DNA from 3 places in the Marinobacter sp. L-80 genome. Region 2 is predicted to be linked to each of the others. Evidence: predicted binding sites of a transcription regulator. Region 2 holds the regulator's gene; each other region holds the start of a gene.
What was found. Region 2 encodes sigma-54, which starts transcription at its own class of promoters, with help from an activator protein. Its sites were predicted from a motif close to ANTGGCATNNANNTTGCTNT; they were not measured.
Positions count from the first base shown of each region.

Region 1 (9,639 bases), on a different contig from region 2:
GAGCCGCCTGTCATGACGTTTTTCATAGGGCGTACGAACCCTCGGAATTTCGGCAAGTACTGGCAAACCTATACCTTCCTCAAGCTGCTTGCGGGCGCGCACACGCGGATCAATCTGCAGCAGGCCGGCCACGGCTCCAAAAGGCGCCATGATACCCAGGAAAAGTCCCGCGGCTGCAAACATCGAAAACTGCGGGCCGCTGGGGTTACGGGGGTACTGCGCGGTTTCATTGATGCGGTAATTAAGTCCCTGGCCTTCGATATCCAGATGCATGGACACCCTGGCCTTTTCACGGCGTTTCAGAAGGTCGTCGTAAATTTCGCGGTTTACCTCCATGTCCCGGGTCAGTTCGGAATATTCCGCCTTGTTGGCCTGAATACGTTCCATCCGGAGTTCCTGCTGCTGCATCAGCCGTTCAAAGAAGGCTATGCGCGTGTCCACCGTTGCAACATCCGCCCGGGCTTTCGATAGGGCTGCGCTCAGCTCCTGGTAAAAGGGATTCACTGCTTCCTCGCCTTCCACCGGTGGTTGCTGTTCTGTGTCGCCGGCATTCAGTTCACGCTGTTTACGCAGTTCCGCCAACTGTTCCTGGAGGATCACAATGTCCGGATAGGTATCGTGATATTGTAACCTCAGATTATCCAGCCTCTCTTCCAGCGCCTGTATTCTACCCCTGTAGGCATCTTCGGTCCGGCCCTGACGAATAGTGGGGTTCACATCCGCCAACTGTTGCTGGAGCGAGGCAACGCGGGATTCCAGCTCCTGTTTTTCAATTTGAGCGAGCTCAAGCTGGTTTCGAAGCTGCGCCATTCGGGCGTTCGCTTCTTGCTCGGTACCGTCGGTATTCTCGGAAAGAAACTCTTTCAGCCTGGCCTCCACATCTGCCAGCTGGCGCTCGTAGCTTTTCACCTGCTTGTCGATGAAGTCGTAAGCGCTGCGACTCTCACGCCGTTTCCGTTCGTTCGACTCGGCAATAAAAAGTTGCCCCAGTCGCTGGGCGACCCGGAAAGCTTCGATAGGCGATGAAGCCGAAAACCCGACGCTGAAGTAACTGTCGCCGCGGGGCCGAACCGAGAGATCTTCCCGGAGCCTTGCAATCCTGGCCTCAACAGCCTCCTGTTCCATGGATGCGTCGGGAAACACATTTTGATCCGTCGCCAGCTTTTCCATTACGTCGCGGGTCATCAACAGCTCTTTTGCCGCAGAGGTGCGGTCGTTGATTTCTGTGGTCACCGCCCGCCCCTCCATTAGTGGGCCGATGATGTTTTTATCGTCCACAAAGATGATGACATCGGACTGGTATTTATATGGAAACACAAAGCCCGCGCCCAAAACCCCAAAGCTCACGAGCAGGAACACGAGAAACGCCAGCCACTTTCGCTGGCGAACTTCGCGAACAATTTCAATCGGCAACTGGGACAGAGGTAATGCCATAATCAAACCCGACTCATGTAGCGTTCAGAGCAAAAAGCGTTAAAAATTCCGTTCCGGGACCGTCAGGATATCTCCCGGCCGCATGCTGTAGTTGGTTTCAACCTGCCCTTTGTTCAGTATGTCGTCCAACCGGATCGGGATGGCAACTACCTCTCCTTCCACCTTCCGGTACAGCATGGCATTGTTGAGAGCGGCGAATTCGTTGGCGCCACCGGCGTTCAGGAAGATGTCCAGCACGGTCATGCCACTCCGATGAGGGATGGACACCGGCTGTCGGACGGCACCTGTTACCCGAACCCGGTCTGTGAATTCATGACTGCCCATGGAGGTAACAACAACACTGACTTGCGGCTCACGGATATATTCTGAGAGCGAGATCCGGATATCGTTGGCGAGCTGTTCCGGCGTCCGGCCGCTGGCCTGTACATCACCTACCAGGGGGACGGAAATCTTGCCATCGGGACGCACGGGAACTGCGATGCTTAGATCCTCGTTGCGCCAAACCGAAACGCGGACCACATCGGTGGCTCCCAGGATGTACTGATCCACACTGTCCCGGCTTTCCAGCGCGAGCGCTCTCTGGATCTGTTCGGGCGATGAGGCCGTTTGTGTGGCACACCCCGTTGCCAACGCTACCGCCAGGAAAGAGATGATTGCCCCTTTCAAAAATGTCTTCCGTGCCATGGTTTCCTCTCTTCTTCCAATTCGTCTTATTGAAACTTCAAATGGCGCATCCATCGAAAATCCGCCGGGTCACCGTGATCCTTTTTTGAACAATACCACCTCTACTGTCTGAATTATAATCAACAAGTCCAGTAACAGGCTTTGATTTTTAATGTAATAAAGGTCGTAGCTGAGCTTTTCTCGAGTGTCTTCTTCGTTATCCGCGTAAGCAAAACAAAGCTGCGCCCAGCCAGTCAGACCGGGCTTCACCCGATGCCGTTCACTGTAAAACGGAATTTTTTCAGAGAGCTGCTGAACGAAGACAGGGCGTTCTGGCCGGGGACCAACAAACGCCATGCTGCCGTTCAACACATTAAAAATTTGGGGCAGCTCGTCGATTCTTACTTTGCGAATAAAGGCGCCCACCTTCGTAACCCGAGCATCGTTCTTCTGGGCCCAGACGGCACCATTTTTTTCGGCATCGGTAATCATCGAGCGGAATTTATGGACATTGAAGATCCGGCCATTAAGCCCTACGCGCTCCTGGCTGTAAAAAACCGGTGCTTTCAGGCCGTCCTCCAGTTTGATGGCGATAATCGTCAGGATCATCAAAGGCAGTGAGGCGATGAGCAATGTCAGCGCCGCGAGCATATCCAGGGAACGCTTACCAAAACCGAATACCGAAGAAACCGTAAACCCATCCGAGAAAACGAGCCAGCCGCGGGTAACCATTTCCAAAGCGACCTTGCGGCTCTCTCGCTCATAGAAACTTACCCCGTCGACTATCTTTACACCCTCCATTTTACACTCCAGGAGGTCCTCCATTGGGAGGCCCTTTCGACGGTCGTTGACCGCCACCACGATTTCATGAACCGTGTTGTCCACCACATGCTCGTGGAGCGAACCGCTCAGCCTCAACAGGTACTTGTCCTCGACTTCAATGGGCTCGTCTGCAATCGGCACGAACCCAGTAAGGATGAAACCTTTGCGATTAAACGGTGTGCGCAAATCCTCATGAATTTGCCGGGCACGGAAACCCGCACCGAGTACCAGGACTTTCCGTTTGAAGGTTTCTTTGCCAACCACTGCAAAGAAGATCAGCCTTGCCGCTCCCAGCATAAATACGGAGAACACGGCCGCAGTAGTGAGAACCCCGCTACTGCCCAGATACCAGAGCCAATCAGACGACAACAGATAAGCAAAACCACAGAAAGGTATCCCGAGAATCACGCACAAAATAGTGCGGAGCATCATCCCTGACATGCCCTCTTCCAGGCGGGACTGGTGGACGCCAAGGGCAACCATGACAACAAGATTCAGAATGCCGAATGTTACCGCTGAAGGCAGCACCAGCCAAAAGTTGTCAAGAAAGAATGATAAGTCGCCGAAATATCTAAAGAAGGCGGATAGTGCGAACGAAAATCCGAGTACAAGAAAATCGATCAATCCAAGGATCAGGTAGGGTACGTGAAGGTAATGTCGAAACAACCTGACGTGGGCCACGCCAACTCCTTTTGCTGTTCACATTCAGAAGAACGCATCCCATGCGTCAAACACAACGTTACGTGATCAGCAGTGTACTGCAATTTCGATTATCTGCAACGGTCAGACGCCTCCATGGCACCTGTATAAAAAGCTGACAGCCCCGGCATCCTTATCCGAAGCTGTCAGTGTTTTCTTGCCTGCTCAGATCAGGCTTGCTTGCGACGGCGAGCAGCCAGGCCCAAGCCTGCAAGACCAAGGCCGAAGAGAGCCAGGGTGCCGGGTTCAGGAACGGCTTTTACGTCATTAATACCAACGACCAGATCGTTGAAATCATTATCACCGCCAAGCACATCCTCAAAAGCTACCAGCAGTTGGCTGCCAAGAATTTCGGTGTCGCCCGAGTAGCCATGCACGTCGTAGATCAACGCCATGTCTTCATTATTGGCATTCATAGTCGCATCTGAGTAGAAGCGCTTGCCGTCCCTTTCGAGATAGAAACCGAAGTAACGCCCAATTTCAGCTGTTGTTGAGCCCACCGAAACAGTCCCGGCAGCAAGATCGAACTCAAGGCTTCGGCTCTTGATGGGCGAGTCTGTACCAGTGAACACTTCAAGGATGTTGTTGCTGGACGCTGCATTAGGGTCAAACAGGTTCATATCGTAAATGCCGAAAGAATTCCTGGAATCGAAACCAGCGAACTCGAAGATCAAAAACGCGGTAGCGTTATCGATTGCGCTGTCTGTATCGATTAATTCGGCATAAGCAGCGCCAGTGTCGGTGTATTCACCCGGAGCTATATCATTGAAAAGCGTGTTACCGCCGTCATCTTTGAGATCGACCAGATCTGTCGGGATTGCGTGGGCCAGACCAGCAACGCTGGCAAGTAAACCCGTGGCTATGATTTTCTTTACTGCATTCATCTTTGTTTTCTCCGTCCTTGTGGATACTGCATGGACACTCATGCAGAAATAATGCCAGAACGGTAAATTCATATATTTCAGTGCCTTATACTCACCAAAAACTAGAGCTGTAAATTTTTTCGACTCCACCGATGTCAAATAACCACCCTGCAGACCGGGCGCCCTCCCTCCTTTGATGTCAACGTTCTTTGAGGTGGGGATGTGGATCCTCAACCGACTGGCATTGCGATTTGTCGGGAAAATTTACAGCCAAGCACGCAGATCATCCCCGCTTTTCCTCTAGGTGCCTGTTTTGTCGATCATCCTTAGCTTTGGCATAGAGCGTGCTGAGTAAAACGTGCCACACCACTCGACTTTTTGGAGAAGATCATGAAAAAGGAAATTATACGCAAAGCAGTTGGGGGAGTTTTCTTAACTCTGGGTATGCTTGCCCTGGCAGGAACTGCTCATGCAGGCCCCGTGACGTTCACTTTCCAGAATCCCGGAGCAGACCTTCCGACCAACAGTTACACAACTGGCGGTACCTGCAACGGCACCAATATTTCAGGTTCGGATCTTTGTGAAACAGAATTAGGGGCGGGCCTCGACTATTCGAAATCCGGGTTGGACCTCAGCGCGACGGCGAACAATACGAATGGAGATGCGTTCCTGATGCAGGACCTGTCGCCCTCCAATTCCGGGCTCGCTGTCATTTCACCAGGCGATAGCAGTTCAGATGACCAGGTTCAGGTCGCCACCGGCGAGTCGATTCTGTTCACTTTCGGGCAGCGCGTGAATCTACTGGGCTTCGACTTCAATGACGGAAGCGACTCGGATTGCGGTACAGCAGGAAGCGAGGGTCCTTGTGGATATTTCGACTTGTTTGTCGACGGTGTATTCGAGGCTAACTATGCTGCCGTGGATGACTGGAGCTTCCCCACTGTAATCAGTGGAACAACCTTCAGAGTCGCGCATACTGGCCCTGAAAACGGCGGATTTGCCATTGGCTCGGTCACCGCAGAGGTTCCGGAACCTGGCACATTAGCTCTGCTGGGTCTTGGTCTTCTCGGTCTCGGCGCCAGCTACCGTCGCCGGAGCTGAATCAAGCCGAACTGCCTAGAGTGAAAACGGCTCCTTTGGGAGCCGTTTTCATGTGTGTATCTCAAAGTATTGTTAAGCTCGACTTGGGCCCGGGTCAGTTTTTAAGCCCACCGACCGATTAGATTACAAAAAGCCCGACAAACTCCTGCACGGCCAGGTTCTCTAGCGTCTCCTGGTCCTTACAGAAACCATAGATCTGTTCACACCGCTGGCCGTTAAACCGTGTCGCCAAGTTATTCCGGAATTTATCCGTCAACAGCGGAATGCCGTCCTTCCTGCGACGACGATGGCCAATGGGATATTCAACTGCCACCTGGCCGGTGCTGCTGCCATCCTTAAAGAAAACCTGAATGGCATTGGCTATGGAGCGTTTGTCTTCTTCCAGGTACTCCCGGGTGTATCGCTCATCTTCAACCACCTCCATTTTCTCACGCAATTGATCGATAACCGGATTTTCCGCGTGAAAGCCGTCTTCGTAATGCTCCGCTTTGAGATTGCCAAAAATCAGAGGCACGGCGGTCATGTATTGCAGGCAATGATCCCGATCCGCGGCATTGGCCAAATCGCCCTGTTTGGAAATAATCCGAATCGCCGATTCGTGGGTGGTGATCACGATGCGGCCGATCTCATCCAATCGGTCTTTGACTTGCGGATGCAAAGTAACCGCCGCTTCAGCCGCCGTCTGGGCATGAAATTCAGCCGGGAAGGAAATCTTGAACAGGATATTCTCCATCACGTAGGAGCCAAACTCCTGTGGTAAAGAAAACTGACGCTTGTGCTCAGGCTTCAGCTTTTGATCCTTGTTGGTTTTGCTGAACAGTACGTCATAGAAGCCCCACTGCGGCGCAGTTAACGCGCTGGGGATACCCATCTCACCGCGCATGGCGATATCGGCAAGCCTCACAGCCCTCGATGTGGCATCACCTGCCGCCCAGGACTTTCGGGAGCCTGCATTGGGAGCATGGCGGTAGGTTCGTAAAGACTGCCCGTCTACCCAGGCGTGAGACAGCGCAGACAGCATCTGTGCACGGTTGGCGCCCATGAGTTTTGCTGAAACAGCGGTTGAAGCGACCTTGACCAGCACGACATGATCCAGCCCCACGCGGTTGAAGGAGTTTTCCAGCGCCAGAACGCCCTGGATTTCATGGGCCATGATCATGGCTTCCAACACAGCCCGCATGGTTAAAGGTTCTTTGCCCTCGGCAACACGCTTCTGCGACAAATGGTCGGCCACGGCCAGAATAGCGCCCAAGTTGTCTGAGGGGTGGCCCCACTCAGCCGCAAGCCAGGTGTCGTTGTAATCCAGCCAGCGGACGATGCAACCGATATCCCAGGCAGCTTTTACCGGGTCCAGCCGGTAAGGCGTTCCGGGTACTCTCGAGCCATGTGGAACCGCCGTACCCTTGACGAACGGACCGAGATGTTTGGTGCATTCGGGGAACCTTAAAGCCAGAAGCCCGCAGCCGATGGTATCCATCAGGCAATAACGGGCGGTATTCCAGGCTTCTTCACTGTTTATTTCATAGGTAAGAACGTAGTCCGCGATTTTCTGCAGGACTTCATCGTAGTCGGGGCGTTCGTTGAGATCGAATGTGGAGCTCATAATGTTTCTCCCAAAAGAATTGCTATGCCTAGAGCCTAGCTCACACACATTGGGAGACAAGGCACCTGGAATGCGCACCAGGTGCCTATCAGAAAGAGCTTTTACATTGGCCGATGCAAGGGCAATTTCCTAATGCCGAATATACCCGTCAAACCAAGAGCAAAAAGAGCCAACGTGCCCGGCTCTGGCACATCGACCACCAACGGCTTCACGCTGAGCTCGACGTAATCAAACGCCGTATATGGCTCGTTTGGTGCGTCGAAGTTTACGCCGAGAACACCATTCCATACACTATCGCCATCACTGAAAACATCATAAAAATCGAGTTTCGCGAAAGCGCCCTGGATCAAACCATCGTTCGGACCGTTGTTTTGCGAAGTCACCCCCAGAGTTTCTTTTCCCGACGCATAAATAAACTCTATGTTCGCCGGCTGGACATCATAATCGGCGAATACCATATTAAAGAAGATATCGGTACCGACCGTAATGTCTGCTTTATCCACTTCAAAAAGAAATGAAAAACCCGGTTGATTCGGCAGAGTACTGGATAGACCTGAAGGGAAGACACCTCCACTGCCGGAGGTACCCGTGTTGGCGTTATAAACCTGCTCACTTGCAGAAGAGCTGTCGTAGCTGGTTGAGAGGCTGATATCAGTGAATGTTGCGCCAGTCGTTCCTTTATCTGTGAATCCGGCACCATTAATGGATTCGCCGTTTCTGTTGTCGAAATCATCTCCCGAACCAGTGGCTACAGTGTTATCACCATTCATGCTTGGAAGAACATCATTCGGGCCAAGGTGACCATCAGAATTTCGGTCAGCAGTGCCGCCGTCACCCGTCAAATCGGCGAAATTGGGATCAGCGTCATAGCCAAAACCATCATTATCGCCAATCCGGATCTCGGTGAACGGGGCAGCCGATGCGACACCTCCAATTGTGCTCATTACCGCCGCTGCTAGAATCTTTTTAGTGAAACGAGTCATGATCACTTACTCCCTGTTTCCTGTTCAGGACATCCGATTAATTTCGGGTCCATCATCGGAGCCGCGTGGAAGGATTGGGTTTTCGAAATCCATCCATCGTCAGTTAAAAATGCAAAACCAATGCCGGTTGTCGGAATTTTCCCAAGGTTTCATTTTTAATTCAGGTAGTTACAAATTATATTCAGTGACAGCCTGGTGTATTCCGCCTGACTGGAAGAAAGCGCAATGTAAAGGTTTTTGACGGTAATTCTGCGACTGAGGGATACACTGCAGTAATAGACAAAGCTCTCTACTGAACGCCAATATCTTCAACGCTATCGTGAGGATAATGGCGTCAAAACCGGATAAAACACCAAGTTTACCGCCTTTCCAGAGCTCATTAATATCGCGTTAGCGATCTGTCAAAGGTATATCCTAAAAAAGCCATTCGGTCTGCAGGCCGAATGGCTTTATGGAACCCTGATCCAAGCAGCCCTAGAGACAGCAATCCAATCGTTCCAGACTCTGGAACTGGTGTAGGCGTTACGATTACGCCTCCCTCCTGCTCGAAACCTGCATATTGCACGTTTGCCTGAGAGTAGTTGTAGAAACGAAACTGGCCGGACGAAAACGTTGCATCATTGACCGTTATATTCCATAGCTCATAGTCCGTAAAACTACTTCAACCCTTTCCAGTTCCGCCCTGGTACTTTTTGATTGTCATACCTTGCGGGGCCGAGGCACCCTCATAGTCTTGGTTACCCTGTTTCCAGTCGAACATGTAAAAATTGCTGGAGTTCTACTCCTTGTTTAGGGCGCGCACAATTACTGCCATGAATCCAACTGTATGAATCCCAAGTTGACCCTAATGGAGACGCAAGAAAAGTGCCTTTTTTAATCGAGAGTTATTTTTCTTTATATTACATTCAGTTAGGGCACGAAAACACTGGAACTTCGTTTCTTGATAGAGGCGGCACCAAAAAGTGTATATTTTTCTGACGAAACAGCACTCGGACTGATACCTCGGATTGTAGGAACAAAAAAGCCGAAGTTATTAAACTCCGGCTCAAATGGTTAACGCAGTCTACACTTTGCAATCAAATCTTGTCGCCAGGCACCCTGACCCAACCTTCCATCAAAACCCGCGCACTGCGGCTCATGATGGCTTTGGTTGCCGACTTGAGCTTTAAATAGCCGGTGTTATAAAAAAACATCACTCCAGCAAATCGTCGATATCAACCCGAAGGGCTTTCGCAAGTGCTCCAAGGACCTTTGTAGAAGCGGTTTTAGATCCCGCCTCGATTTGAGACACGTACGACTTTCCTATCCTAACTTCGTTGCCAAGTGATTCTTGGGTGTAGCCCCGATACTCCCTCCAGATCTTAAGCGGATGCTCATCACCTGAAAGGAGACTCGTCACTATCGAAGCGGGAATCTCCTCATCTTCGGCTGAAAAACTGGCCAGAGCTGCATCTTGATCTTTCATATACGC
Region 1 covers NZ_JBSXOI010000076.1:179,340-188,978, forward strand. The annotation lists gene AC13E3_RS19440 (XrtA system polysaccharide chain length determinant) at 1-1,434, opposite strand, end outside; gene AC13E3_RS19445 (XrtA/PEP-CTERM system exopolysaccharide export protein) at 1,474-2,118, opposite strand; gene AC13E3_RS19450 (TIGR03013 family XrtA/PEP-CTERM system glycosyltransferase) at 2,188-3,600, opposite strand; gene AC13E3_RS19455 (PEP-CTERM sorting domain-containing protein) at 3,789-4,502, opposite strand; gene AC13E3_RS19460 (PEP-CTERM sorting domain-containing protein) at 4,872-5,582, shown strand; gene prpD (2-methylcitrate dehydratase) at 5,701-7,185, opposite strand; gene AC13E3_RS19470 (PEP-CTERM sorting domain-containing protein) at 7,287-8,168, opposite strand; gene AC13E3_RS19475 (helix-turn-helix domain-containing protein) at 9,361-9,633, opposite strand.
Region 1: a site for sigma-54 is predicted at 8,277-8,296, ahead of AC13E3_RS19470 (PEP-CTERM sorting domain-containing protein). Genes of this name have one in related genera too.

Region 2 (9,639 bases):
GGCTTTCATCAAGCCAATCTCTGCCGTCAGAGCTGAACCCGCGCGGCCGGCAAACAGCAATGCTGTCACCACCGGGCCAAGCTCACGCACCAGGGTCAGCGCAATCATCTGACCGATGGCCGCTTCCGAGCCATAGTCGCTCAGAATAGTGTATCCCTGAAGCCCCAGCACCATGCCGATAAACAGGCCCGACACCACAACAATGGCCAGAGAGAGCACCCCAACGGCATAAATCTGTTTCATCAGAAGCGGGAAGCCCGTTGCCGGGCGGGGAACACCGCCCAGAACGCCCGCCAGAAAACGACCGGAACGACCGAATGAAGAAACGATATCCAGCCCCAGGCGTCCGAATGCCGCTATTCTGTCAATCAAGAGGCACCTCCCGACAGGCCGAAGTCACTGGCGGCGCCTTCGGCCGGATAATGGAACGGCACCGGGCCATCCGGCTGCCCCTGCAAAAATTGCTGGACCTTCCCGGAAGGATGCGCCCGGAGCTCCTCCGGTGTGCCCTCACCGATTACCTTGCCATCAGAAATAATGCAGGCGTAATGGCAGATGCTCAGGGATTCGGGCACATCGTGGGAGACCAGCACACTGGTCAGTCCCATGGAGCTGTTCAGATCCCGTATCAGCTTGACCAGCACGCCCATGGCAATCGGATCCTGGCCGGCGAAGGGTTCGTCGTACATGATCAGTTCGGGATCCAGGGCCATACTACGGGCCAGTGCAACCCGGCGGGTCATCCCCCCGGACAACTCCGAAGGCATCAACTGGCGGGCTCCGCGCAGGCCAACCGCTTCCAGCTTCATCAAAACAATGTCGCGGATCATGTCTTCCGGCAACTTGGTATGCACACGGAGCGGAAAGGCAACGTTCTCGAAGACAGTCAGGTCGGTAAACAGAGCCCCGCTCTGGAAGAGCATGCCCATCCGTTCGCGAAGACTGTAGAGAGCCTTGCGTTTGAGCTTTGGCACCTCGTGGCCGTCCACCATGACACTGCCGGAATCTGGCTTGAGCTGACCACCGATAAGACGCAGCAGCGTGGTTTTACCGGTTCCGCTGGGCCCCATAATGGCAGTAATTTTGCCGCGGGGAATATCCAGACTGACACCGTCGAAGATACGGCGCCCTGAACGGGAGAACACGACATCCTTGAGCGATATGTAAGCCGGTGAATCCATAGTCCTTACCTTTCAAAGAGGCGCTACATTATGCCATGGAGCGCCGGAGCTCAATCCAAAGAGCGCAAAATGTACTGATAGCAATGATCAGTTTGACTGAACTTCCTGTAACCGGGCATCGTTGCCGGGGGAAAATGGTATACTCTGCCCCACATTTTCAATGTCCCGATAGCCAGGCCCTTAGCCCGATGACCGAACAGACTGCCCACGATTTCCGATCTTCTGCCATCCGCGCCATTCGCATCGAGCGTGACGCCATTGATGCACTTGAAAGCCGGATCGACGACCAGTTCACCCGTGCCTGCGAAGTCATCATGAACTGCAAGGGCCGTGTTGTCGTGACCGGCATGGGAAAATCCGGCCACATCGGCAACAAGATAGCGGCCACCCTTGCCAGCACCGGTACACCGTCGTTTTTCGTGCATCCCGGAGAAGCAAGCCACGGCGACATGGGGATGATCACACCGCAGGACGTTGTCATCGCCATTTCCAACAGTGGCAACACCAGCGAGGTGGTCACGATTCTGCCCCTGATCAAACGTATGGGCGCCCCGCTGATCAGCATGACCGGCAATGCCACGTCCACCCTGGCCCGGGAAGCCGTCGCCAACCTGGACGTCAGCGTTATGGTGGAAGCCTGCCCCCTGGGCCTGGCGCCCACCTCCTCAACAACGGCCACCCTGGTCATGGGGGATGCGCTGGCCGTTGCACTGCTTGAGGCCCGCGGATTCAGTGCCGAGGATTTTGCGTTCTCCCATCCCGGAGGCAGCCTCGGCCGCCGGCTGCTGCTTCGGGTTTCCGACATCATGCATACAGGCGATCAGATTCCCGTTGTTAACGAGGGCACACCCCTGAGCGGCGCTCTCCTTGAAATCTCCCGCAAAGGTCTGGGTATGACCACCGTCGTAAACGGGGAAGGCACGCTTACCGGCATATTTACGGACGGTGACCTGCGCCGGACTCTGGACCGGTCAGTTGATATTCATCATACGCCCATCAACGAGGTGATGACGCGGAATGGTAAAACCATCCAGGCTGATCATCTGGCGGCGGAAGCGCTGAATATCATGGAGGAAATGAAGATCAATGCCCTGCCCGTGACGAACGATAGCGGTGCTCTAATCGGCGCCATCAACATGCACGACCTGCTGCGGGCCGGCGTCATCTGATGGGCCATGAGGAGTTTTTCAACATGAAGCATCAATGGCCTGAGCCACTGCTGGAAAAAGCCGCCAAAATTCGACTGATCGCACTGGATGTGGACGGCATCATGAGCGATGGCAAGCTTTACTTCAGCGCCAACGGTGATGAACTCAAGACGTTCAACATCCTGGACGGCCTGGGACTCAAACAACTCATGGCAGCCGGCATTACTGTCGCCGTTATTACCGGTCGGAAGTCACCCCTGACCGAAAAGCGCATGCGGGATCTGGGCATCCCCCATCTGATGCAGGGGCGTGAGGACAAGAAAGTGGCCCTGCAGGAACTGGTCAGCACCATGGATCTCAGCCCTGAGGCCATCGCCTACATGGGTGATGATCTGCCAGACCTGCCGGCGCTCCGGTTTGCCGGGCTGGGAATCACCGTACCCAATGGTTACTGGCTGGTGCAGCAACATGCCGATTACTGCACCCGAACCCGGGGTGGCGAGGGCGCGGTGCGAGAAGCCTGCGACCTGCTGCTGACTGCCCATGGCAAGCTGGATGCTGCGCTTGCACCCTACCTGGAGCTCAAGGCGTGAACTGGCTCCCGGACAGGCCCTGGCTGCGAACACTGGCGCTGGCTGGCACCGTGGTGGCCGCGGTCTTTTTGCTCTGGCAAAGCGATGAACCGCCGGTCATTGATGATGAGGCAGCCGCACTGCGGGGCGATGCCGAACCGGACGGCTTTGTGGTCAATGGCAATTACACGTCATTCGACGAATCGGGCAAGCTGAAAATCCGGTTCTCCAGCCCCCGCATTGAGCAGTTTGAAGAAGGTAACCTGGCCACCATGGAGTCTCCCCGTGCCGAACTGTATGGCGGCGACAATGTTCTGCCCTGGATTGTTGAAGCCGAGAATGGCAGCCTGCTGCAGAACCAGAACCTGGTCTATCTCACTGACAATGTCCGGATTCAGCGCAGTATTGGTGAACGGGACGCCACTCTGACAACATCAACACTGACGCTGGATAATGACCGGGGCATGGTATATACAGACGCACCCGTAGAAATACGCGACGTTACCGGCATAACCCGGGCCACGGGCATGAAAGCGTGGATTGACGAGCGGATTCTGGAACTGAACTCCCAGGTGGAAGGACGCTATGAAACCGGAAACTAACCGATACCGGAGCCTGCTGGCCGCCCTGCTGACAGTCGCAATGGCTGGCCCGGTGGCGGCTTTCGACCTTGATTCCGACATCCCCATCAAGGTTACCGCCGACAACGCCCGCCTGGACGATGGCCAGGGCATTGCCACTTACACCGGCGATGTGGAACTTGAACAAGGCAATACCCGCCTGAACGCGGAGCGTGTGGTCCTGTACCGTACAGAGAACGGCCTGAGCCGCATCGAGGCCTCCGGAACCCCCGCAAGATACAGGCAACCGGCGCGCGAAGGTGGAGGTGAAACCGACGCCCGCGCCCTGAATATTACCTGGTCCGCCACCGACAGCCAGCTGACCTTTGAACGGGAAGCGGTGATTGAGCAGAATGGCAACCTGTTCCGCGGCGACGTGATTCACTATGATACCGCTGGCCGCGTTGTAACCGCAGAAGGCGGCGCCGAGACCGGCGATGGCACTGGCCGGGTAGAAATGGTGATCCAGCCGCGAAGCGCCGACAGACGCACTGACAAACAGGAAACCGATGGCAGTTCTGAGAGCCAGTAACCTGGCAAAGAGTTACAAACAGAAAAAAGTGGTTATCGATGTGTCCCTGGAAATCCGAAGCGGGGAAATTGTTGGACTGCTAGGCCCCAACGGCGCCGGGAAAACCACCTGTTTCTACATGATCGTGGGGCTGGTACCTGCCGATCACGGGCGGATAACTATCGACAGCCGGGATATCACGCCGCTGCCGATGCACGGTCGGGCCCGCCAAGGCATCGGCTATCTGCCACAGGAAGCCTCGGTTTTCCGCAAACTGTCTGTGCGCGACAACATCATGGCGATCCTTGAGACGCGGCAGGGCCTGACCAAGGCAGACCGGCAGAAAAAGCTCGAGGAGCTGCTGGAGGAATTCCACATCACCCATATACGGGACAGCGTTGGTATGGCCCTGTCCGGTGGTGAGCGGCGACGGGTGGAAATTGCCCGGGCCCTGGCCATGGAGCCGGCTTTCATCCTGCTGGATGAGCCCTTCGCCGGTGTGGACCCCATATCCGTCAGTGACATCAAACACATCATCCGGCACCTTCGGGACAAAGGCATTGGCGTTTTGATCACCGACCACAACGTGCGTGAGACCCTGGACATCTGCGAGAATGCCTACATTGTTTCCGGCGGCCACATCATCGCCTCCGGCAATGCCGACGCCATCCTGGCCAACCAGCAGGTCAAGGAAGTCTATCTCGGCGACGAATTCAGACTCTGACACCCAATGGCTGATTGTTTTGATGATCTGTAGCAAGTAAACTCGGCAAAGAACTTGCTAGGGTAAATTAAAATCACGGCAAGTAACCGGCATATAAAGATTTTTTCACGACTTATGACACAACGCGCTGATGAGTGACGGATCCTGAACCATGGTTATGAAAGCCTCCTTACAGTTAAAGCTGGGTCAAAGCCTGACCATGACGCCCCAGCTGCAACAGGCGATCCGGCTTCTCCAGCTCTCCACTCTCGACCTCCAGCAGGAAATCCAGCAGGCACTGGAATCCAACCCCATGCTGGAGACCTCCGAGGACGATGACCAGACCGACGCAGCCAGCGAAAACGACGAGCGCGAGGCCAACGCCACCGAGTCCGCCGCTGAAGCTGCCCCGGAACCGGCCAGCGACTGGGATGAATCCGAGAACGGCCCGGACTGGTCCTCGGAGAACGAGATTCCTGACAACATTCCGGACGATCTGCCGGTTGATACCGCCTGGGACGACATCTACCAGTCCGCACCAGCGCCGGCAGCCCGCAACGACGACGAAAACGATCACGATTTCGAAACCCGTAATTCCCCGACCGAAACGCTTCAGGATCACCTGGAATGGCAGCTCAATCTGACGCACCTCAGTGAACGGGACCAGGCCATTGCCCATGCCCTGATGGATGCAGTGGACGAACGGGGCTATATCACCAGCCCGCTGGAGGAAATCCACGCCGGACTGCTGGATGAGAACGATGAAGACCCCCTTGAACTGGATGAAGTGGAAGCCGTGCTTCACCGCCTGCAACACTTTGATCCGCCCGGCGTGTTTGCCCGGGACCTACAGGAATGCCTGCTGATCCAGCTCAACCAGCTGCCGCCGGAAACACCCTGGCTGGCCCAGGCACGCCTTGTAATTACCCATTACATCAACCTGCTGGGCAACCGCGATTACGCCCAGTTGCTGCGCCGCAGCCGCCTGAAAGAAGACCAGTTGCGGGATGTCCTGGCGCTGATCACCGGCCTGAATCCGCGGCCGGGCGATGTCATTGACCGGGCCGAACCCGATTATGTGATTCCGGACGTGATCGTTCGCAAACACAATGGCCGCTGGCGTGTTGAGCTGAATCCTGAAATTGCACCGCGCATCCGGGTCAATGCCAGCTATGCTTCTCTTATAAGGCGTGCGGACAGCAGTGCCGACAACACCTACCTGCGGGATCAGTTGCAGGAGGCGAAATGGTTTATCAAGAGCCTGCAGAGCCGCAATGAAACCCTGCTGAAAGTGGCGACCCGTATTGTCGAGCACCAGCAAGGATTCCTGGATCAGGGTGAAGAAGCCATGAAACCGCTGATCCTCTCTGATATCGCCCAGGCGGTTGAGATGCATGAGTCCACGATTTCCCGGGTCACCACCCAGAAATACATGCACACCCCCCGGGGAATTTTCGAGCTGAAATATTTCTTCTCCAGCCATGTCAGCACTGACGAAGGCGGTGAATGTTCTTCCACGGCGATCCGCGCGATGATCAAAAAGCTGATTGCCGCGGAAACGCCCAAAAAGCCGTTGAGCGACAGTAAAATTGCAGCCATGCTAGGAGAACAGGGAATCAAGGTTGCGCGACGCACCGTTGCCAAGTACCGGGAGGCCATGCACATTCCGCCTTCGAACGAACGCAAGCGGCTGGTCTGAACACCCCGGGGTCCGGGCGCAACGTACTATTCGCCGGCGCATAATGCGCCAGCACCCAGACCGGCTCCCGGGAGCCGGCACGATGACAACAGGAGACGCCTATGCAACTCAATATTTCAGGCCATCACGTAGAACTGACTCCCGCACTGAAGGATTATGTTTCAGAGAAGTTCGAGAAGCTCGAGCGTCACTTTGACCACATCAGTAACTGCCAGGTGACCCTGGAAGTGGAAAAGGTGCGCCAGATTGCGGAAGCCACGTTGCATGTGGTTGGTGGTGAGATTCACGCAAAGGCAGAAAATGAGGATATGTACGCAGCCATCGATGCCCTGATCGACAAGCTTGACCGTCAGATCCTCAAGCACAAGGAAAAGAATGTAGACCGGATGCACGGAAACGGCTCTCGCTAACTGACTGTTTTCATGCAATTCATCTAATCGAGCTGCGACATGAGTAACGTGTCGCAGCCTTTTTTTTAACGGAAACGCAGTCGATCCATGAGCGACACATCCCTGACCATAGAGAACATTCTTGCTCCGGAGCTCACCCTCTGCAGGGTAGCTGCGTCCAGCAAGAAACGGGCCCTGGAGTTTATTGCCGAGCAGATAAACCATCAGGACAACACGCTCAGCGAGACCCAGCTCTTCAACAACCTGATTTCCCGCGAGCGCCTGGGCAGCACCGGCATTGGCCAGGGAATCGCCATTCCCCACTGCCGTCTGGAAGGACTTGATCACGTGGTGGGCGTGCTGATGACGCTGGAAGAAAGCGTCGAATTCGATGCTATCGACAATCAGCCGGTGGATCTGATTTTCGCCCTGATCGTCCCGAAGGAAGCAACGAGCGAACACCTGGAGCTGCTCAGCCAACTGGCTGAAAAGTTCAATGAGCGGTCGTTCTGTGATCGCCTCCGGCAATCCGAGGACGCAAGCACGCTGTACCAGCGCATGACCGCCCCGGGCGGATGATATTCATTGCAGTGGAGATAAGGTGGTCATGAAGCTGATTATCGTTAGTGGCAGGTCTGGCTCGGGCAAGAGTACCGCCCTTCATGTGCTTGAAGACCTCGGATTCTATTGCATCGACAATCTGCCTATCGGCCTGCTCTTTCCCCTCACCCGGGAAGCCGCCAGCCAGACCAAGCCTGGCCGGCTGGGAAAGATGGCGGTGAGCATCGATGCCCGCAACCTTTCCGGAGAGTTGGCCAATTTCGAAGAGATCTACCGTCGCCTTCAGGAGACCGGGGTTACGGTTGAGATCATCTTCCTGGACGCCGACGAACAGTCATTGCTCCAGCGTTTCCATGCCACCCGCAGAAAGCATCCGCTGAGTGACGACAGGACATCCCTCCGGGAAGCCATTACCAGTGAAAAGAAGCTTCTTGAGCCTCTCTCCAAGCTTTCCGACCTGTATGTGAACACCACGGGCATGTCCATGTACGAACTCCGGGACATGGTGAAGCAACGGGTGGTTGGCCGGAAAGACCAGGAGCTGGCCCTGCTGTTCCAGTCGTTCGGCTTCAAACACGGTGTGCCATTGGATTCCGACTATGTCTTCGATGTTCGCTGCCTGCCGAACCCCTACTGGGATACCAGCCTCAGGAAATACGTGGGCACCGATCAGCCGGTTATCGAGTTTCTCGAGAAAGAGCCGGCAAGCCGGAAGATGATTGACGACCTGAAGGCCTTCCTGGATACCTGGCTGCCGTCGTTTGCTGATAGCAACCGCAGCTATATGACCATCTCCATTGGTTGTACCGGCGGCCAACACCGATCGGTGTATGTGTGCGAGCAGTTGGGTGAATACTTCCGGCAAAAATACAATAATGTGCAGGTACGCCATACCGAGCTGCCACACCTGCAGACCCGGGAAGAGATCTGATCGAACCATGATTCGCCGCCCGATCACCATTATCAACAAGCTGGGCCTGCACGCCCGCGCCACTGCGAAGCTGGTCGCCACCGCCTCCGAGTTTGACAGCAGCGTGCGAATCAGTGGCAAGGGCCGGGATGTGGACGCAAAGAACATCATGCAGGTGATGATGCTGGCCGCCAGCAAAGGGACCGATGTGGAACTTGTTGCCGAAGGGCCGGACGAGGAAGAAGCCGTCGAGGCACTGGTGGAACTGATCAACGACTATTTCGGCGAAGGTGAGTAGAATAAATACATGACCGATATACTGGAAAAAAGCCAGGCCCGCCAGCGCCTTCGTTCCCTGAGCGAAGCGCTGGACAGTGGCGCACTGAAGCAGGTTGCCCGCATCCTGAACGGTGGCCTGAGCCCCAGTGATATTGCCCATTTGCTGGAGTCCTCACCGCCCCGGCAGCGGGCCCTGCTGTGGAACCTGGTGGACAAAGACCTCGAAGGCGAGGTTCTCCAGTATCTCAGTGATGATATCCGAGGCTACTTCCTGAGCCAGCTGAACGCTCAGGAACTGGCGGACATCATCGAGGATTTCGAGTCAGACGACCTGGCCGACCTGCTGCAGCAGCTGCCGGATACGGTCATCCAGGAAGTCCTGGAGACCATGGACGAGCAGGACCGGCAACGGGTGGAGGAAGTTCTCTCCTATCCGGAGGACACCGCCGGCGGTCTGATGAACACGGACACCATTACGGTGCGCCCGGACATCAGTATCGATGTTGTGCTCCGCTACCTTCGCAGGCACCGCACCCTGCCACCCATGACCGACAGCCTGATCGTGGTCAGCCGCCGGGACGATTTCATTGGCATGCTGCCCATCACGAAAATGCTGGTCTCCAACCCCGCCTCCACCGTGCGGGAAGTCATGGATACCGACATCGAGCCCATTCCCGTGAGCCTCTCCGACACCAAGGTAGCGACATTGTTTGAACGCTACGACCTGATCTCGGCGCCGGTGGTAAACGAGGAGGGCCGCCTGCTGGGTCGGATCACCATCGATGACGTGGTTGACGTTATCCGGGAGGATGCGGACCACTCACTGATGAGTATGGCGGGTCTGGACGAAGACGAGGACACCTTTGCGCCGGTGTGGAAAACCACCCGTCGCCGTGCCGTCTGGCTGGGCATCAACCTGATTACGGCACTGACCGCCTCCGCCGTCATCGGGCTATTTGAAGACACGATCGCCAAAGTGGTGGCGCTCGCAGTGCTGATGCCAATTGTTGCCAGTATGGGCGGCATTGCTGGTAGTCAGACGCTTACACTGGTGATTCGCGGTATG
Region 2 covers NZ_JBSXOI010000077.1:522,327-531,965, forward strand. The annotation lists gene mlaE (lipid asymmetry maintenance ABC transporter permease subunit MlaE) at 1-372, opposite strand, end outside; gene AC13E3_RS22035 (ABC transporter ATP-binding protein) at 369-1,181, opposite strand; gene AC13E3_RS22040 (KpsF/GutQ family sugar-phosphate isomerase) at 1,370-2,350, shown strand; gene AC13E3_RS22045 (KdsC family phosphatase) at 2,374-2,922, shown strand; gene lptC (LPS export ABC transporter periplasmic protein LptC) at 2,919-3,503, shown strand; gene lptA (lipopolysaccharide transport periplasmic protein LptA) at 3,487-4,053, shown strand; gene lptB (LPS export ABC transporter ATP-binding protein) at 4,031-4,756, shown strand; gene AC13E3_RS22065 (RNA polymerase factor sigma-54) at 4,908-6,434, shown strand; gene hpf (ribosome hibernation promoting factor) at 6,536-6,844, shown strand; gene ptsN (PTS IIA-like nitrogen regulatory protein PtsN) at 6,932-7,402, shown strand; gene rapZ (RNase adapter RapZ) at 7,431-8,315, shown strand; gene AC13E3_RS22085 (HPr family phosphocarrier protein) at 8,323-8,592, shown strand; gene mgtE (magnesium transporter) at 8,602-9,639, shown strand, end outside.

Region 3 (9,639 bases), on a different contig from region 2:
GGTTTCTGAGAAACACATAGGCGTCGCGAAGCTCACCAACCACCGGCGACGGCAACAGCTCGAGCTCTTCCAGCTCTTTCAGGATGACCAGCAGCTCCCGCTGCTGAAGCTCCCTGTCCCGGCCACCGCGAATGAGCTGGAATGCCTGAACCACAAACTCAATCTCACGGATACCGCCGCTGCCGAGCTTGATATTGTTTTCCAGTCCCTTGCGGCGTACTTCGCGGCCGATCATGGCTTTCATGCTGCGAAGGGATTCAAAAGCGCTGAAATCGATATACTTCCGATAGACAAAGGGGCGCAGGCTTTCCATGAGAACCTTCCCCGCCCTCTGATCGCCGGCGACCACACGGGCCTTGACCATGGCATATCGCTCCCAGTCCCGCCCCTGGTCCTGATAGTAGGTTTCCAGAGCAGCAAAACTCAGCGCCAGCGCGCCACTCTGGCCATAAGGCCGGAGACGCATGTCCACCCGGAACACAAAACCATCTGCCGTAATCTGGTCCAGAGCCTGGATCAGCCGCTGGCCAAGGCGAACGAAGAACTGCTGATTATCCAGTGAGCGCCGCCCGCCAACGGTTTCCCCCTTGCTCGGAAAGGCAAAGATAAGATCAATGTCCGAGGAGACGTTCAGCTCCCGACCACCCAGCTTACCCATACCCAGAACCACCATTTTCTGGTCGGTTTCCTGGCCGGTTACCGGGTCAGCCCCTCGAGGCGTACCGTATTGCTCGCAGGCGTCCTGGTATAGCCAGCTGAGCGCTCCATCAATACAGATATCGGCAAATACACTCGTCGCCGACATGGTCTCAGCCAGGTCTGCCCATCGCATCAGATCCCGCCATATAATCCGGAACTGGGTCTCCATGCGGAATTGTCTGAGGGCCGAGTGCAGGCCAGGCTCACCATCAACTTCAGAGAGATACTCTTGCCATCGACTTTCCAGATAATCCGGAGTGGTTGGCTCAGACAACGAACGAGAGGCCATCAATGCCTCTACCTGATCGGCATGGCGTTCCAGAGTCTGGCGAAGGAACAAACTGCGGGAGATCGCCGTAGCCACTAAGGTGTCATCCATACCCTCCGGTGAGGTCAACCAGGCCGGAACCCCTTCCGGGAACACTGATTCCCAGCACCCGGCGACATCATCCGCCAGCGGTTTCGGAAGGCTGTGCCATGGCTCGGACATAATGCAAACCCCTGTCTCTCTGTTATATTTCGGGTACTGTATAACGAACTTACCCGCAACTGAACAGGCCGCAGACACGGATGCAACGAAACCGCCGCCCACTGAATCCGGAGCATCAGCAAACTCACCTGCCCATGGGCGGGATGATTCGGAGCCGGATGAAGCGCCTCTTTGCGATCCTGGGAACACTGCTATTGGTGCAGGTCCTGATCATCTGGGCGGTCGAGGACCTGGAACTATTCGAAGCCGCCTGGCTGACCATGACCACGCTGGTAACGGTCGGCTATGGCGATTACGCACCCCAGACGATGATCGGGCGGTTCAGCACCATTGTGCTGATGTTTATCTCCTCAATTACGCTGCTGACACTGATCGTCAGCGACTATATCGAATACCGGTTCTACCGCCGGGAACGTATTTTGTCGGGAAGGTGGATCTATAAAATGAATAACCACATCATCATCATTAACACGCCCCAGCACGGCGGCGACCAGTATTTTATGAGATTTGCTTCCCAGATTCGGGAGATTCCAGGGTACGAAACCATTCCAATCATGATTCTGACCCGGAAGTTTCCAATGGGGCTACCCACCGAGCTCTCGGACATCGGGGTGGTGCATCACCACGGAGCAGGCTTTGATCCAGAGGCGCTGAAGGCCGTCCATGCAGGCAGCGCGAGGCATATCATTGTGCTGGCCGCAGACGAAGCGGACCCATTTTCAGACAGCCTGACGTTCGATATTGCCCACCGCCTCACAGAAATCAATCTGGGCCATCGCACCATTGTCGAGTGTGTAAACGACCAGAACCGTGGGCGCTTCAAATCCCTCGGAGTGCGCATTGTGCTCCGCCCAGTGAGAACATACCCGGAGATTATGGTTCGTTCTGTGGTTGCACCCGGTTCCGAGAAAGTGCTGGAAGATATGTTCAACTACGAGCATGACCACCCTCATCGTTATGACTTGCAGCTGGACGACCTGAATTGGGCCGACATCGTAAGCGCTCTGGTACGCCATGGCATTGGCACCGCTCTCGCCTACATTGATGAAGATGACGAGGTTATCTGTCATCCGCCAACCAACGAAGAAATCGAAGGCAAGGGGCTGATAGTACTGGTTAAATCTTCTGAAACACCGGAGGTCTCTGTGGTGCAGGAAGCACTGGAGCGGTACCGGGCATTCCTGAAGCAGTGGCGCGCCCATTCCGCGGATCAGGAAACCGGCGATTACTGACCGGCAGTGGCAAGCTGTAACTGGAGGACACCCAACGTCGTGGAGCCTTCAGCGAGATCACGAATTGCAGCGCCCGTGGCCAGATCAGACATCACACACTCCCAGAGTTCACCGCACCCTGCGGCGCCAGCCGCATTTGCGACGCGCGACAGGTCGTATTCCTGTGCAGGAAACGGCTGATCCAGCAACCAACAGACACTCAAGGCCTGAAGGAATTCGGTAATGGAAAGCGCCTCGCTTTTACGCGCCGGCTCCGGGTGATACAGGCCCGCCAGAAAATAGCCCTGCTCGGCCTTACTGACCAGATTCAGGAAAACCGGCACTTCCCTGGCCAGCTCGAGCGCCCAAGCCACCAGCTTGCTGTCGTCCCCACTCTTGAGCTCAAACTCCACCTCGTGGAGCGGCCACCTGGCATCATTGCCGGCCACAGTGCCGGAATCGACTGCTATCTCAATGGAAGTCTGCCCTTCTTCCAGCCAGAGCACCTGGCGCTGAAAGTTGGTTTCAAACACAATCTGGAGCCGGCTGAGGTCCAACCCGGCATTCAGCGGTGTGTCTTCCAGTAACGACAAAGCCAGTTCAGGACTGGATACAGGCCACTCCCACTCCTCGCGTCGGTGGGCGCCATCAACGAATTCGCCCCGGGTTTTCAGGGTCTGGATATAGTCATCACCTGCTTTGCGAACCCTCAGCGCAGCTTTGGCTCGATTCAGATCGGCATTGGGCGTGTCGAAATAGTGATTGATCAGGGATTTGGTTTTTCCAGCTCGGACTTCAGGAAGTGAGGAAAGCCACTTTAAAGCCTGTGCCTGTGCGGCCTCAGAAACACTGAGCTTGATTTCCAGTTCGGTTGCCATGCCAATGCCTTATTTTTCGGGATTCATAAACGCAAAAAACCGGCGACCCTGAGGTCGCCGGTTTTCATACTACAGGATTAGCCGATTGGCTGATCAGAAGTAGTAAACACCACCAACGGAAGCGATAGAACGCTCGCTTTCGTCAGCAACGCCGTATACACCGTCGTCACCGCCACCGAGGTAGCCTTCGAAGTACACATACATGTGGTCAGACAGGTTGTGCAGAGCCTGGAAGGTTACGGTAGAAGTTTCAGTGTCGTTGGCGTCGTCAGCCAGGGGCGAATTCGTGGTCGTGCTAAACACCGATGGTGGAACCGTTGTCAGCGTGCTCAACTTCAGAGCTTCCGCCTTTGACGCTGTCATGGTACAGAACGTACTGGATGTTACCTTACACGGTCGGCATGGAATCCATTTTGGCTGCCAGCTCGGAAGCAGACATGGTTTCCTGGGCCAGCGCGGAGCCAGAGAACGTTGCGACTGCGATAGCAGATGCGAGGAGCGTTTTTTTCATGTTGCGCCTTCCTTTTTGAGTTAACTCAGGTTTTAGCGACGGGTTCTTATCCCGATTTTGTAAGGCTTCACCAGTCAGGCTGGATGAGGCCGATTCTGCATCACCCTATGTCAGTTTTATGACAAAGGAGTAACTTTTCTTCTTTTTCGAATAAATCTTGCAGATTCCAGATCTATACAGCTCAATCACTTATCGAACTTTCTTAAAGTTCTGGATGATGAAAATGCTTTAATACAATCATTCTCATTTTGCAAATTAACTGCAGTGCGTTTTTAGCTCTTTTGGCACCAGAAACGCAATCATTTATGCAATTTTGTGCTCGTGAGCTGCGTTACAGTTGCATATCAAATCCGAGGCCAGATTTTAACAAACCCCTTATCAACAAAACTTAGACTGAAAAAACCCTTGGATCGCAACGACTCCGAGGACATTTCCGCACCATTAAAGGCCGGCATGACCACCCGCGCACTACAATAGCGCAAATACTTATACACTCTGTTATCGAGTCTCGAGCATGAACGTGACGGGCCCGTCATTCACCAACCCGACCTTCATATCTGCGCCAAATCTGCCCTCACCCACCTTTTCCGGCCCCAAACCGGAACGTGCTTCTACCACAAACCGTTCATACAGCGTGTTGGCGGCATCCGGCCCCGCTGCAAGAGAGAAGCCCGGCCTGGTTCCGGAGGACGTATCCGCCGCCAAAGTAAACTGGGAAACAACAAGAAGGGAACCACCGATATCCAGCAGGCTACGATTCATCCGGCCAGTCTCATCGGGAAACACACGATAAGTGAGGATTTTTCGGCAAAGCTCCCTTGCCTCGTGCTCGCTATCTCCCTTTTCCACACCCAGCAACAGCAAAAGGCCTGTGTCGATCGAGGCTATCTGCTCACCGTCCACGGTAACACTGGCTTGCGACACTCGCTGGATCAATCCTTTCATTCACTGCCTTGAGGACGTTTGAACAGGCGAACATTAAGATCGGGCAAGAGTGTATCCGTGGCCATTACGGGCCGCAACCCTGAAAACGGGATTCAGCCAGCACTTTTTTCAGTTTTCGCGACAACGGACTCAACACCGCGGATGAGGGCATCAACAATCGCCGGCTCGGAAGCCGAGTGGCCGGCGTCGCGAATGATCTGGAATTCCGCTTCCGGCCAGGCCTTGCTGAGTGCCAGCGCATTCTCCAGAGGGCAGACCATATCGTATCTGCCGTGGACGATTATTCCGGGAATGTCCGCCAGGCGGCCTGCATCGCGAATGATCTGGTCCGGCTCGAGAAAGGCCGAATTCATGAAATAGTGGCATTCAATGCGGGCCAGGGCGATGGCCACATGAGGATGGCCAAAGTGCTCAACGACCCTCGGGTTCGGGTGCAGCGTCGCACACCTGCCCTCCCAGACCGACCAGGCCTTGGCCGCCTGGATCTGCTCCAGCTCGTTGGAACTGGTCAGCTTGCGATAGTAGGCCGAAACCATGTCAGCCCGGTCGGCTTCCGGAATCTGCGCCTCGAAGTCAGACCAGTAATCCGGGAACACCCGGCTCGCCCCCTCCTGATAAAACCAGTGAATATCCCGCGGCCGACAGAGAAAAATCCCACGAAGAACCAGTCCCGACACCCTTTCCGGATGGGCCTCGGCGTATACCAGGCTGAGAGTCGCCCCCCAACTGCCACCAAATAGAAGCCACTTGTCGATACCGAGAAACGAACGTACCACTTCCATGTCTTCAACCAGCTTGTCCGTGCTGTTGCCTTCGAGCTCTGCCAGGGGGCTGGACCGCCCGGCGCCGCGCTGATCCATCAGAATGATCCGGAATCTCTCAGCGTCGAAAAAGCGCCGATGGTAGTCTTCACAGCCGCCACCGGGGCCGCCGTGGACCACCAGGACAGGTATCCCGTCCGGGTTCCCGCTTTCCTCAACGTAGAGTTCATGGGGAGGATCAACGGCTATGCGATGCTGGGCATTGGGCTTGATTTCCGGGTAGAGGGTGAGCATGAAACGCTCCGCGTGAAGGATTTAACCGGAGTTTAGCTTAACACCATAAAAAAAGGGCCAGATGAAAGATTCATCCAGCCCTTGTTACCCATGCTCGATAAGAGCCGGGCGGTTACTTCTTGTTGGCGCGCTTGCGCTCGTTTTCGGTCAGAAGTTTCTTGCGCAGCCGGATGGACTTCGGCGTTACCTCAACCAGCTCGTCGTCATCAATAAACTCAAGCGCCTGCTCAAGGGTGAACTTGATCGGCGGCACGAGACCAATGACTTCATCCTTGCCAGAGGCCCGCATGTTGTCGAGCTTTTTGGCCTTGGTGGGGTTGACCACCAGGTCGTTGTCCCGGCTGTGAATACCACACAACTGCCCTTCATAAATTTCCTGCCCCGGATCCAGGAACAGCTTGCCACGGCTCTGCAGGGTTTCCAGAGAGTAGGTAAAAGCGGTACCCGTAGCCATAGAAACGATGACACCGTTCTGGCGACTGGTTACATCGCCAACTTTGATCGGGCCGTAGTGGCTGAAAGTCGAAGTCAGAATGCCAGTGCCTGAAGTCATGGTAAGGAAGGTGTTCCGGAAACCAATCAGGCCCCGGGCTGGAATGGTATAGTCCAAACGCATCCGGCCCTTGCCATCCGGAACCATATTGGTCAGGTCGCCTTTACGCAGCCCCATTTGCTCCATGACGGCACCCTGATGCTGCTCCTCGATATCAACAATGACGTTCTCGTAAGGCTCCTGCTTCACGCCGTCAACTTCGCGGATAACAACTTCCGGACGACCAACCGCCAGCTCAAAGTTCTCGCGACGCATGTTTTCAATCAGTACAGACAGATGCAACTCGCCACGACCGGATACCTTGAACTTGTCCGCGGAGTCGCCCTCTTCAACACGCAGCGCCACATTGTGCAGCAGCTCCTTTTCAAGGCGCTCCTTGATGTTCCGGCTGGTGACGTACTTGCCTTCCTTGCCGGCAAAAGGCGAATCGTTGACCTGGAAGGTCATGGACACGGTCGGCTCATCCACCGTCAGTGCCGGCAGAGCTTCAACGTTGGCCTGATCACAAAGAGTGTCAGAGATAAACAGCTCGTCCATGCCACTGACACAGACGATGTCGCCAGCCTGAGCTTCTTCGACTTCAACACGCTGAAGACCGGAATGTCCCATGATCTTGAGGATACGGCCGTTACGCTTCTTGCCGTTGGCGCCAATGGCGGTTACCGGCGAATTGGTCTTGACCTTACCGCGCATGATACGACCAATACCGATCACACCGAGGAAGCTGTTGTAGTCCAGCTGGGAGATCTGCATCTGGAACGGGCCATCCGGATCCACGTTCGGCGCCGGCACGTGGTCAACAATCGCCTGGAACACGGCATCCATGTTGTCATCCAGGTTTTCGTGATCCATCCCGGCAATGCCGTTCAGAGCGCTGGCAAACACAATCGGGAAGTCCAGCTGCTCATCAGTGGCTCCCAGGTTGTCAAACAGGTCGAATACCTGGTCCACGACCCAGTCTGGACGAGCGCCGGGACGGTCAATCTTGTTAACCACGACGATCGGGCGCAGGCCCGCGGCAAATGCCTTCTGGGTAACAAACCGGGTCTGAGGCATGGGGCCGTCAATGGAATCAACCACCAGCAGCACGCAATCGACCATGCTCATGACTCGCTCAACCTCACCGCCGAAATCAGCGTGGCCCGGGGTGTCCACAATATTGATATCGTAGTCGTTCCATTTCAGGGCCGTGTTCTTGGCCAGAATGGTAATGCCCCGTTCTTTTTCCTGATCGTTGGAATCCATGACCCGCTCGCTATCGAGCTCCTTCCGATCCAGGGTGCCGGATTGGCGCAAGAGCTGGTCTACGAGGGTAGTCTTACCATGGTCAACGTGGGCGATGATGGCGATATTACGAAGTTTTTCAATCACAAAAATATTCCTGCGGCATGCACTCAATGACCTGAGAAGGTCTATCGCAGGGAGAATCCCAGCACATGCCGTCTCAAATCCGTAAAATGAACTCATTCACCGGAGCTGGCTGCCCGGCACCCTGCATGGTGCTTTCCGATCCACGATCAAGAAATGACAGGGTAAAAAATGAAGCGGCGCGCAGTATAGCGAAAAGTCTGTGTCGTTAATATGAAGAAAAACGCCTATTCTCTACACTAAGCACTCGCACTCATTTAGGGCGCATAGCCAATAAATGCACCAACGCGGTGCACCAATTAAGTGCAAGCGACCAGCCCAGAGCTACTAATTTCTCGTGAACATGCCCCAAACCCTTGCAGTTGCGCTGTTCTGGAGCATGCCCTAAAAATTGGCAAGCGCCTTGCTTTATCGAAATCAGCCGAAATTTGCAGGTAAGACGCAACGGCATTTGCTAAGCTGCGCGAACCTGAGAAACAGATCGGAACCCGTTTATCCGGGCGATCCGGCACCACGAACATGAATACAGCCGCCTGTGCGGTATAACTTACGGAGCATGCACAATGTCCAAGACAGTTGATTTGATCAAAGAACACGAAGTCAAATGGGTTGACCTGCGCTTCACCGACAGCCGCGGTAAAGAGCAGCACGTTACACTGCCTGCCACCGAAGTGGATGAAGACTTTTTCGCAGACGGCAAGATGTTTGACGGCTCCTCAATCGCGGGCTGGAAAGGCATCAACGAATCCGACATGATCCTGATGCCGGACGACGAAACCTCCGTTCTTGATCCCTTCACCGAAGAAACCACTGTCAACATCACCTGCAACATCGTAGAGCCTTCTACCATGCAGGGTTATGAGCGTGACCCGCGTTCCGTTGCTCGCCGTGCCGAGGAATACCTGAAGTCCACCGGCATCGCCGATGGCGCGCTGTTCGGCCCGGAGCCGGAGTTCTTCGTGTTTGATTCCGTGAAGTGGAATGTAGACATGCAGGGCGCTTCTTACCATATCCACTCTGAGGAAGCCGCCTGGGTATCCGGCGAAGATTTCGACCGCAACAACATCGGTCACCGCCCGGGCGTTAAAGGCGGCTACTTCCCGGTTCCGCCGGTGGACAGCCTGCACGACCTGCGTGGCGCCATGTGTGCCGCCATGGAATCCATGGGCCTGGAAATTGAAGTACACCACCACGAAGTCGGTACTGCCGGCCAGTGTGAAATCGGCGTTGGCGCCAACACCCTGACCCGCAAGGCTGACGAAGTACAGATTCTCAAGTACTGCGTACACAACGTGGCCCACGCCTACGGCAAAACCGCCACCTTCATGCCCAAGCCGGTGGTTGGTGACAACGGTTCCGGCATGCACGTACACATGTCCCTGAGCAAAGACGGCAAGAACCTGTTCGCAGGCGACAGCTATGCCGGCCTGAGCGAAGCGGCACTGTACTATGTTGGTGGTGTTATCAAGCACGCCAAGGCCATCAACGCCTTCACCAACCCGGCAACCAACAGCTACAAGCGCCTGGTTCCGGGCTACGAAGCACCGGTTATGCTGGCCTACTCCGCCCGCAACCGTTCGGCCTCCATCCGTATCCCGTACGTGAACAGCCCGAAGGCGCGTCGTATCGAAGTTCGCTTCCCTGACCCGGCGGCCAACCCGTACCTGGCGTTCGCGGCGCTGATGATGGCCGGCCTGGACGGCATCCAGAACAAGATCCACCCTGGCGATGCCATGGACAAGGATCTGTACGACCTGCCGAAGGAAGAGGCGCTGAGCATTCCGAAGGTTGCCGAAACCCTGTCTGAAGCCCTGGACTGCCTGGAAGCGGACCACGAGTTCCTGACCCGTGGCGGCGTATTCACCGAGGACATGATCGCGGGCTACGTGGATCTGAAGCGCGGTGAAGTCGAGAAGCTGAACATGACCA
Region 3 covers NZ_JBSXOI010000046.1:4,126-13,764, reverse strand. The annotation lists gene glnE (bifunctional [glutamate--ammonia ligase]-adenylyl-L-tyrosine phosphorylase/[glutamate--ammonia-ligase] adenylyltransferase) at 1-1,189, opposite strand, end outside; gene AC13E3_RS04295 (ion channel) at 1,270-2,421, shown strand; gene AC13E3_RS04290 (CYTH domain-containing protein) at 2,415-3,278, opposite strand; gene AC13E3_RS04285 (hypothetical protein) at 3,372-3,641, opposite strand; gene AC13E3_RS04280 (hypothetical protein) at 3,667-3,789, opposite strand; gene dtd (D-aminoacyl-tRNA deacylase) at 4,288-4,734, opposite strand; gene pip (prolyl aminopeptidase) at 4,827-5,789, opposite strand; gene typA (translational GTPase TypA) at 5,902-7,713, opposite strand; gene glnA (glutamate--ammonia ligase) at 8,274-9,639, shown strand, end outside.
Region 3: a site for sigma-54 is predicted at 8,101-8,120, ahead of glnA (glutamate--ammonia ligase). Genes of this name have one in related genera too.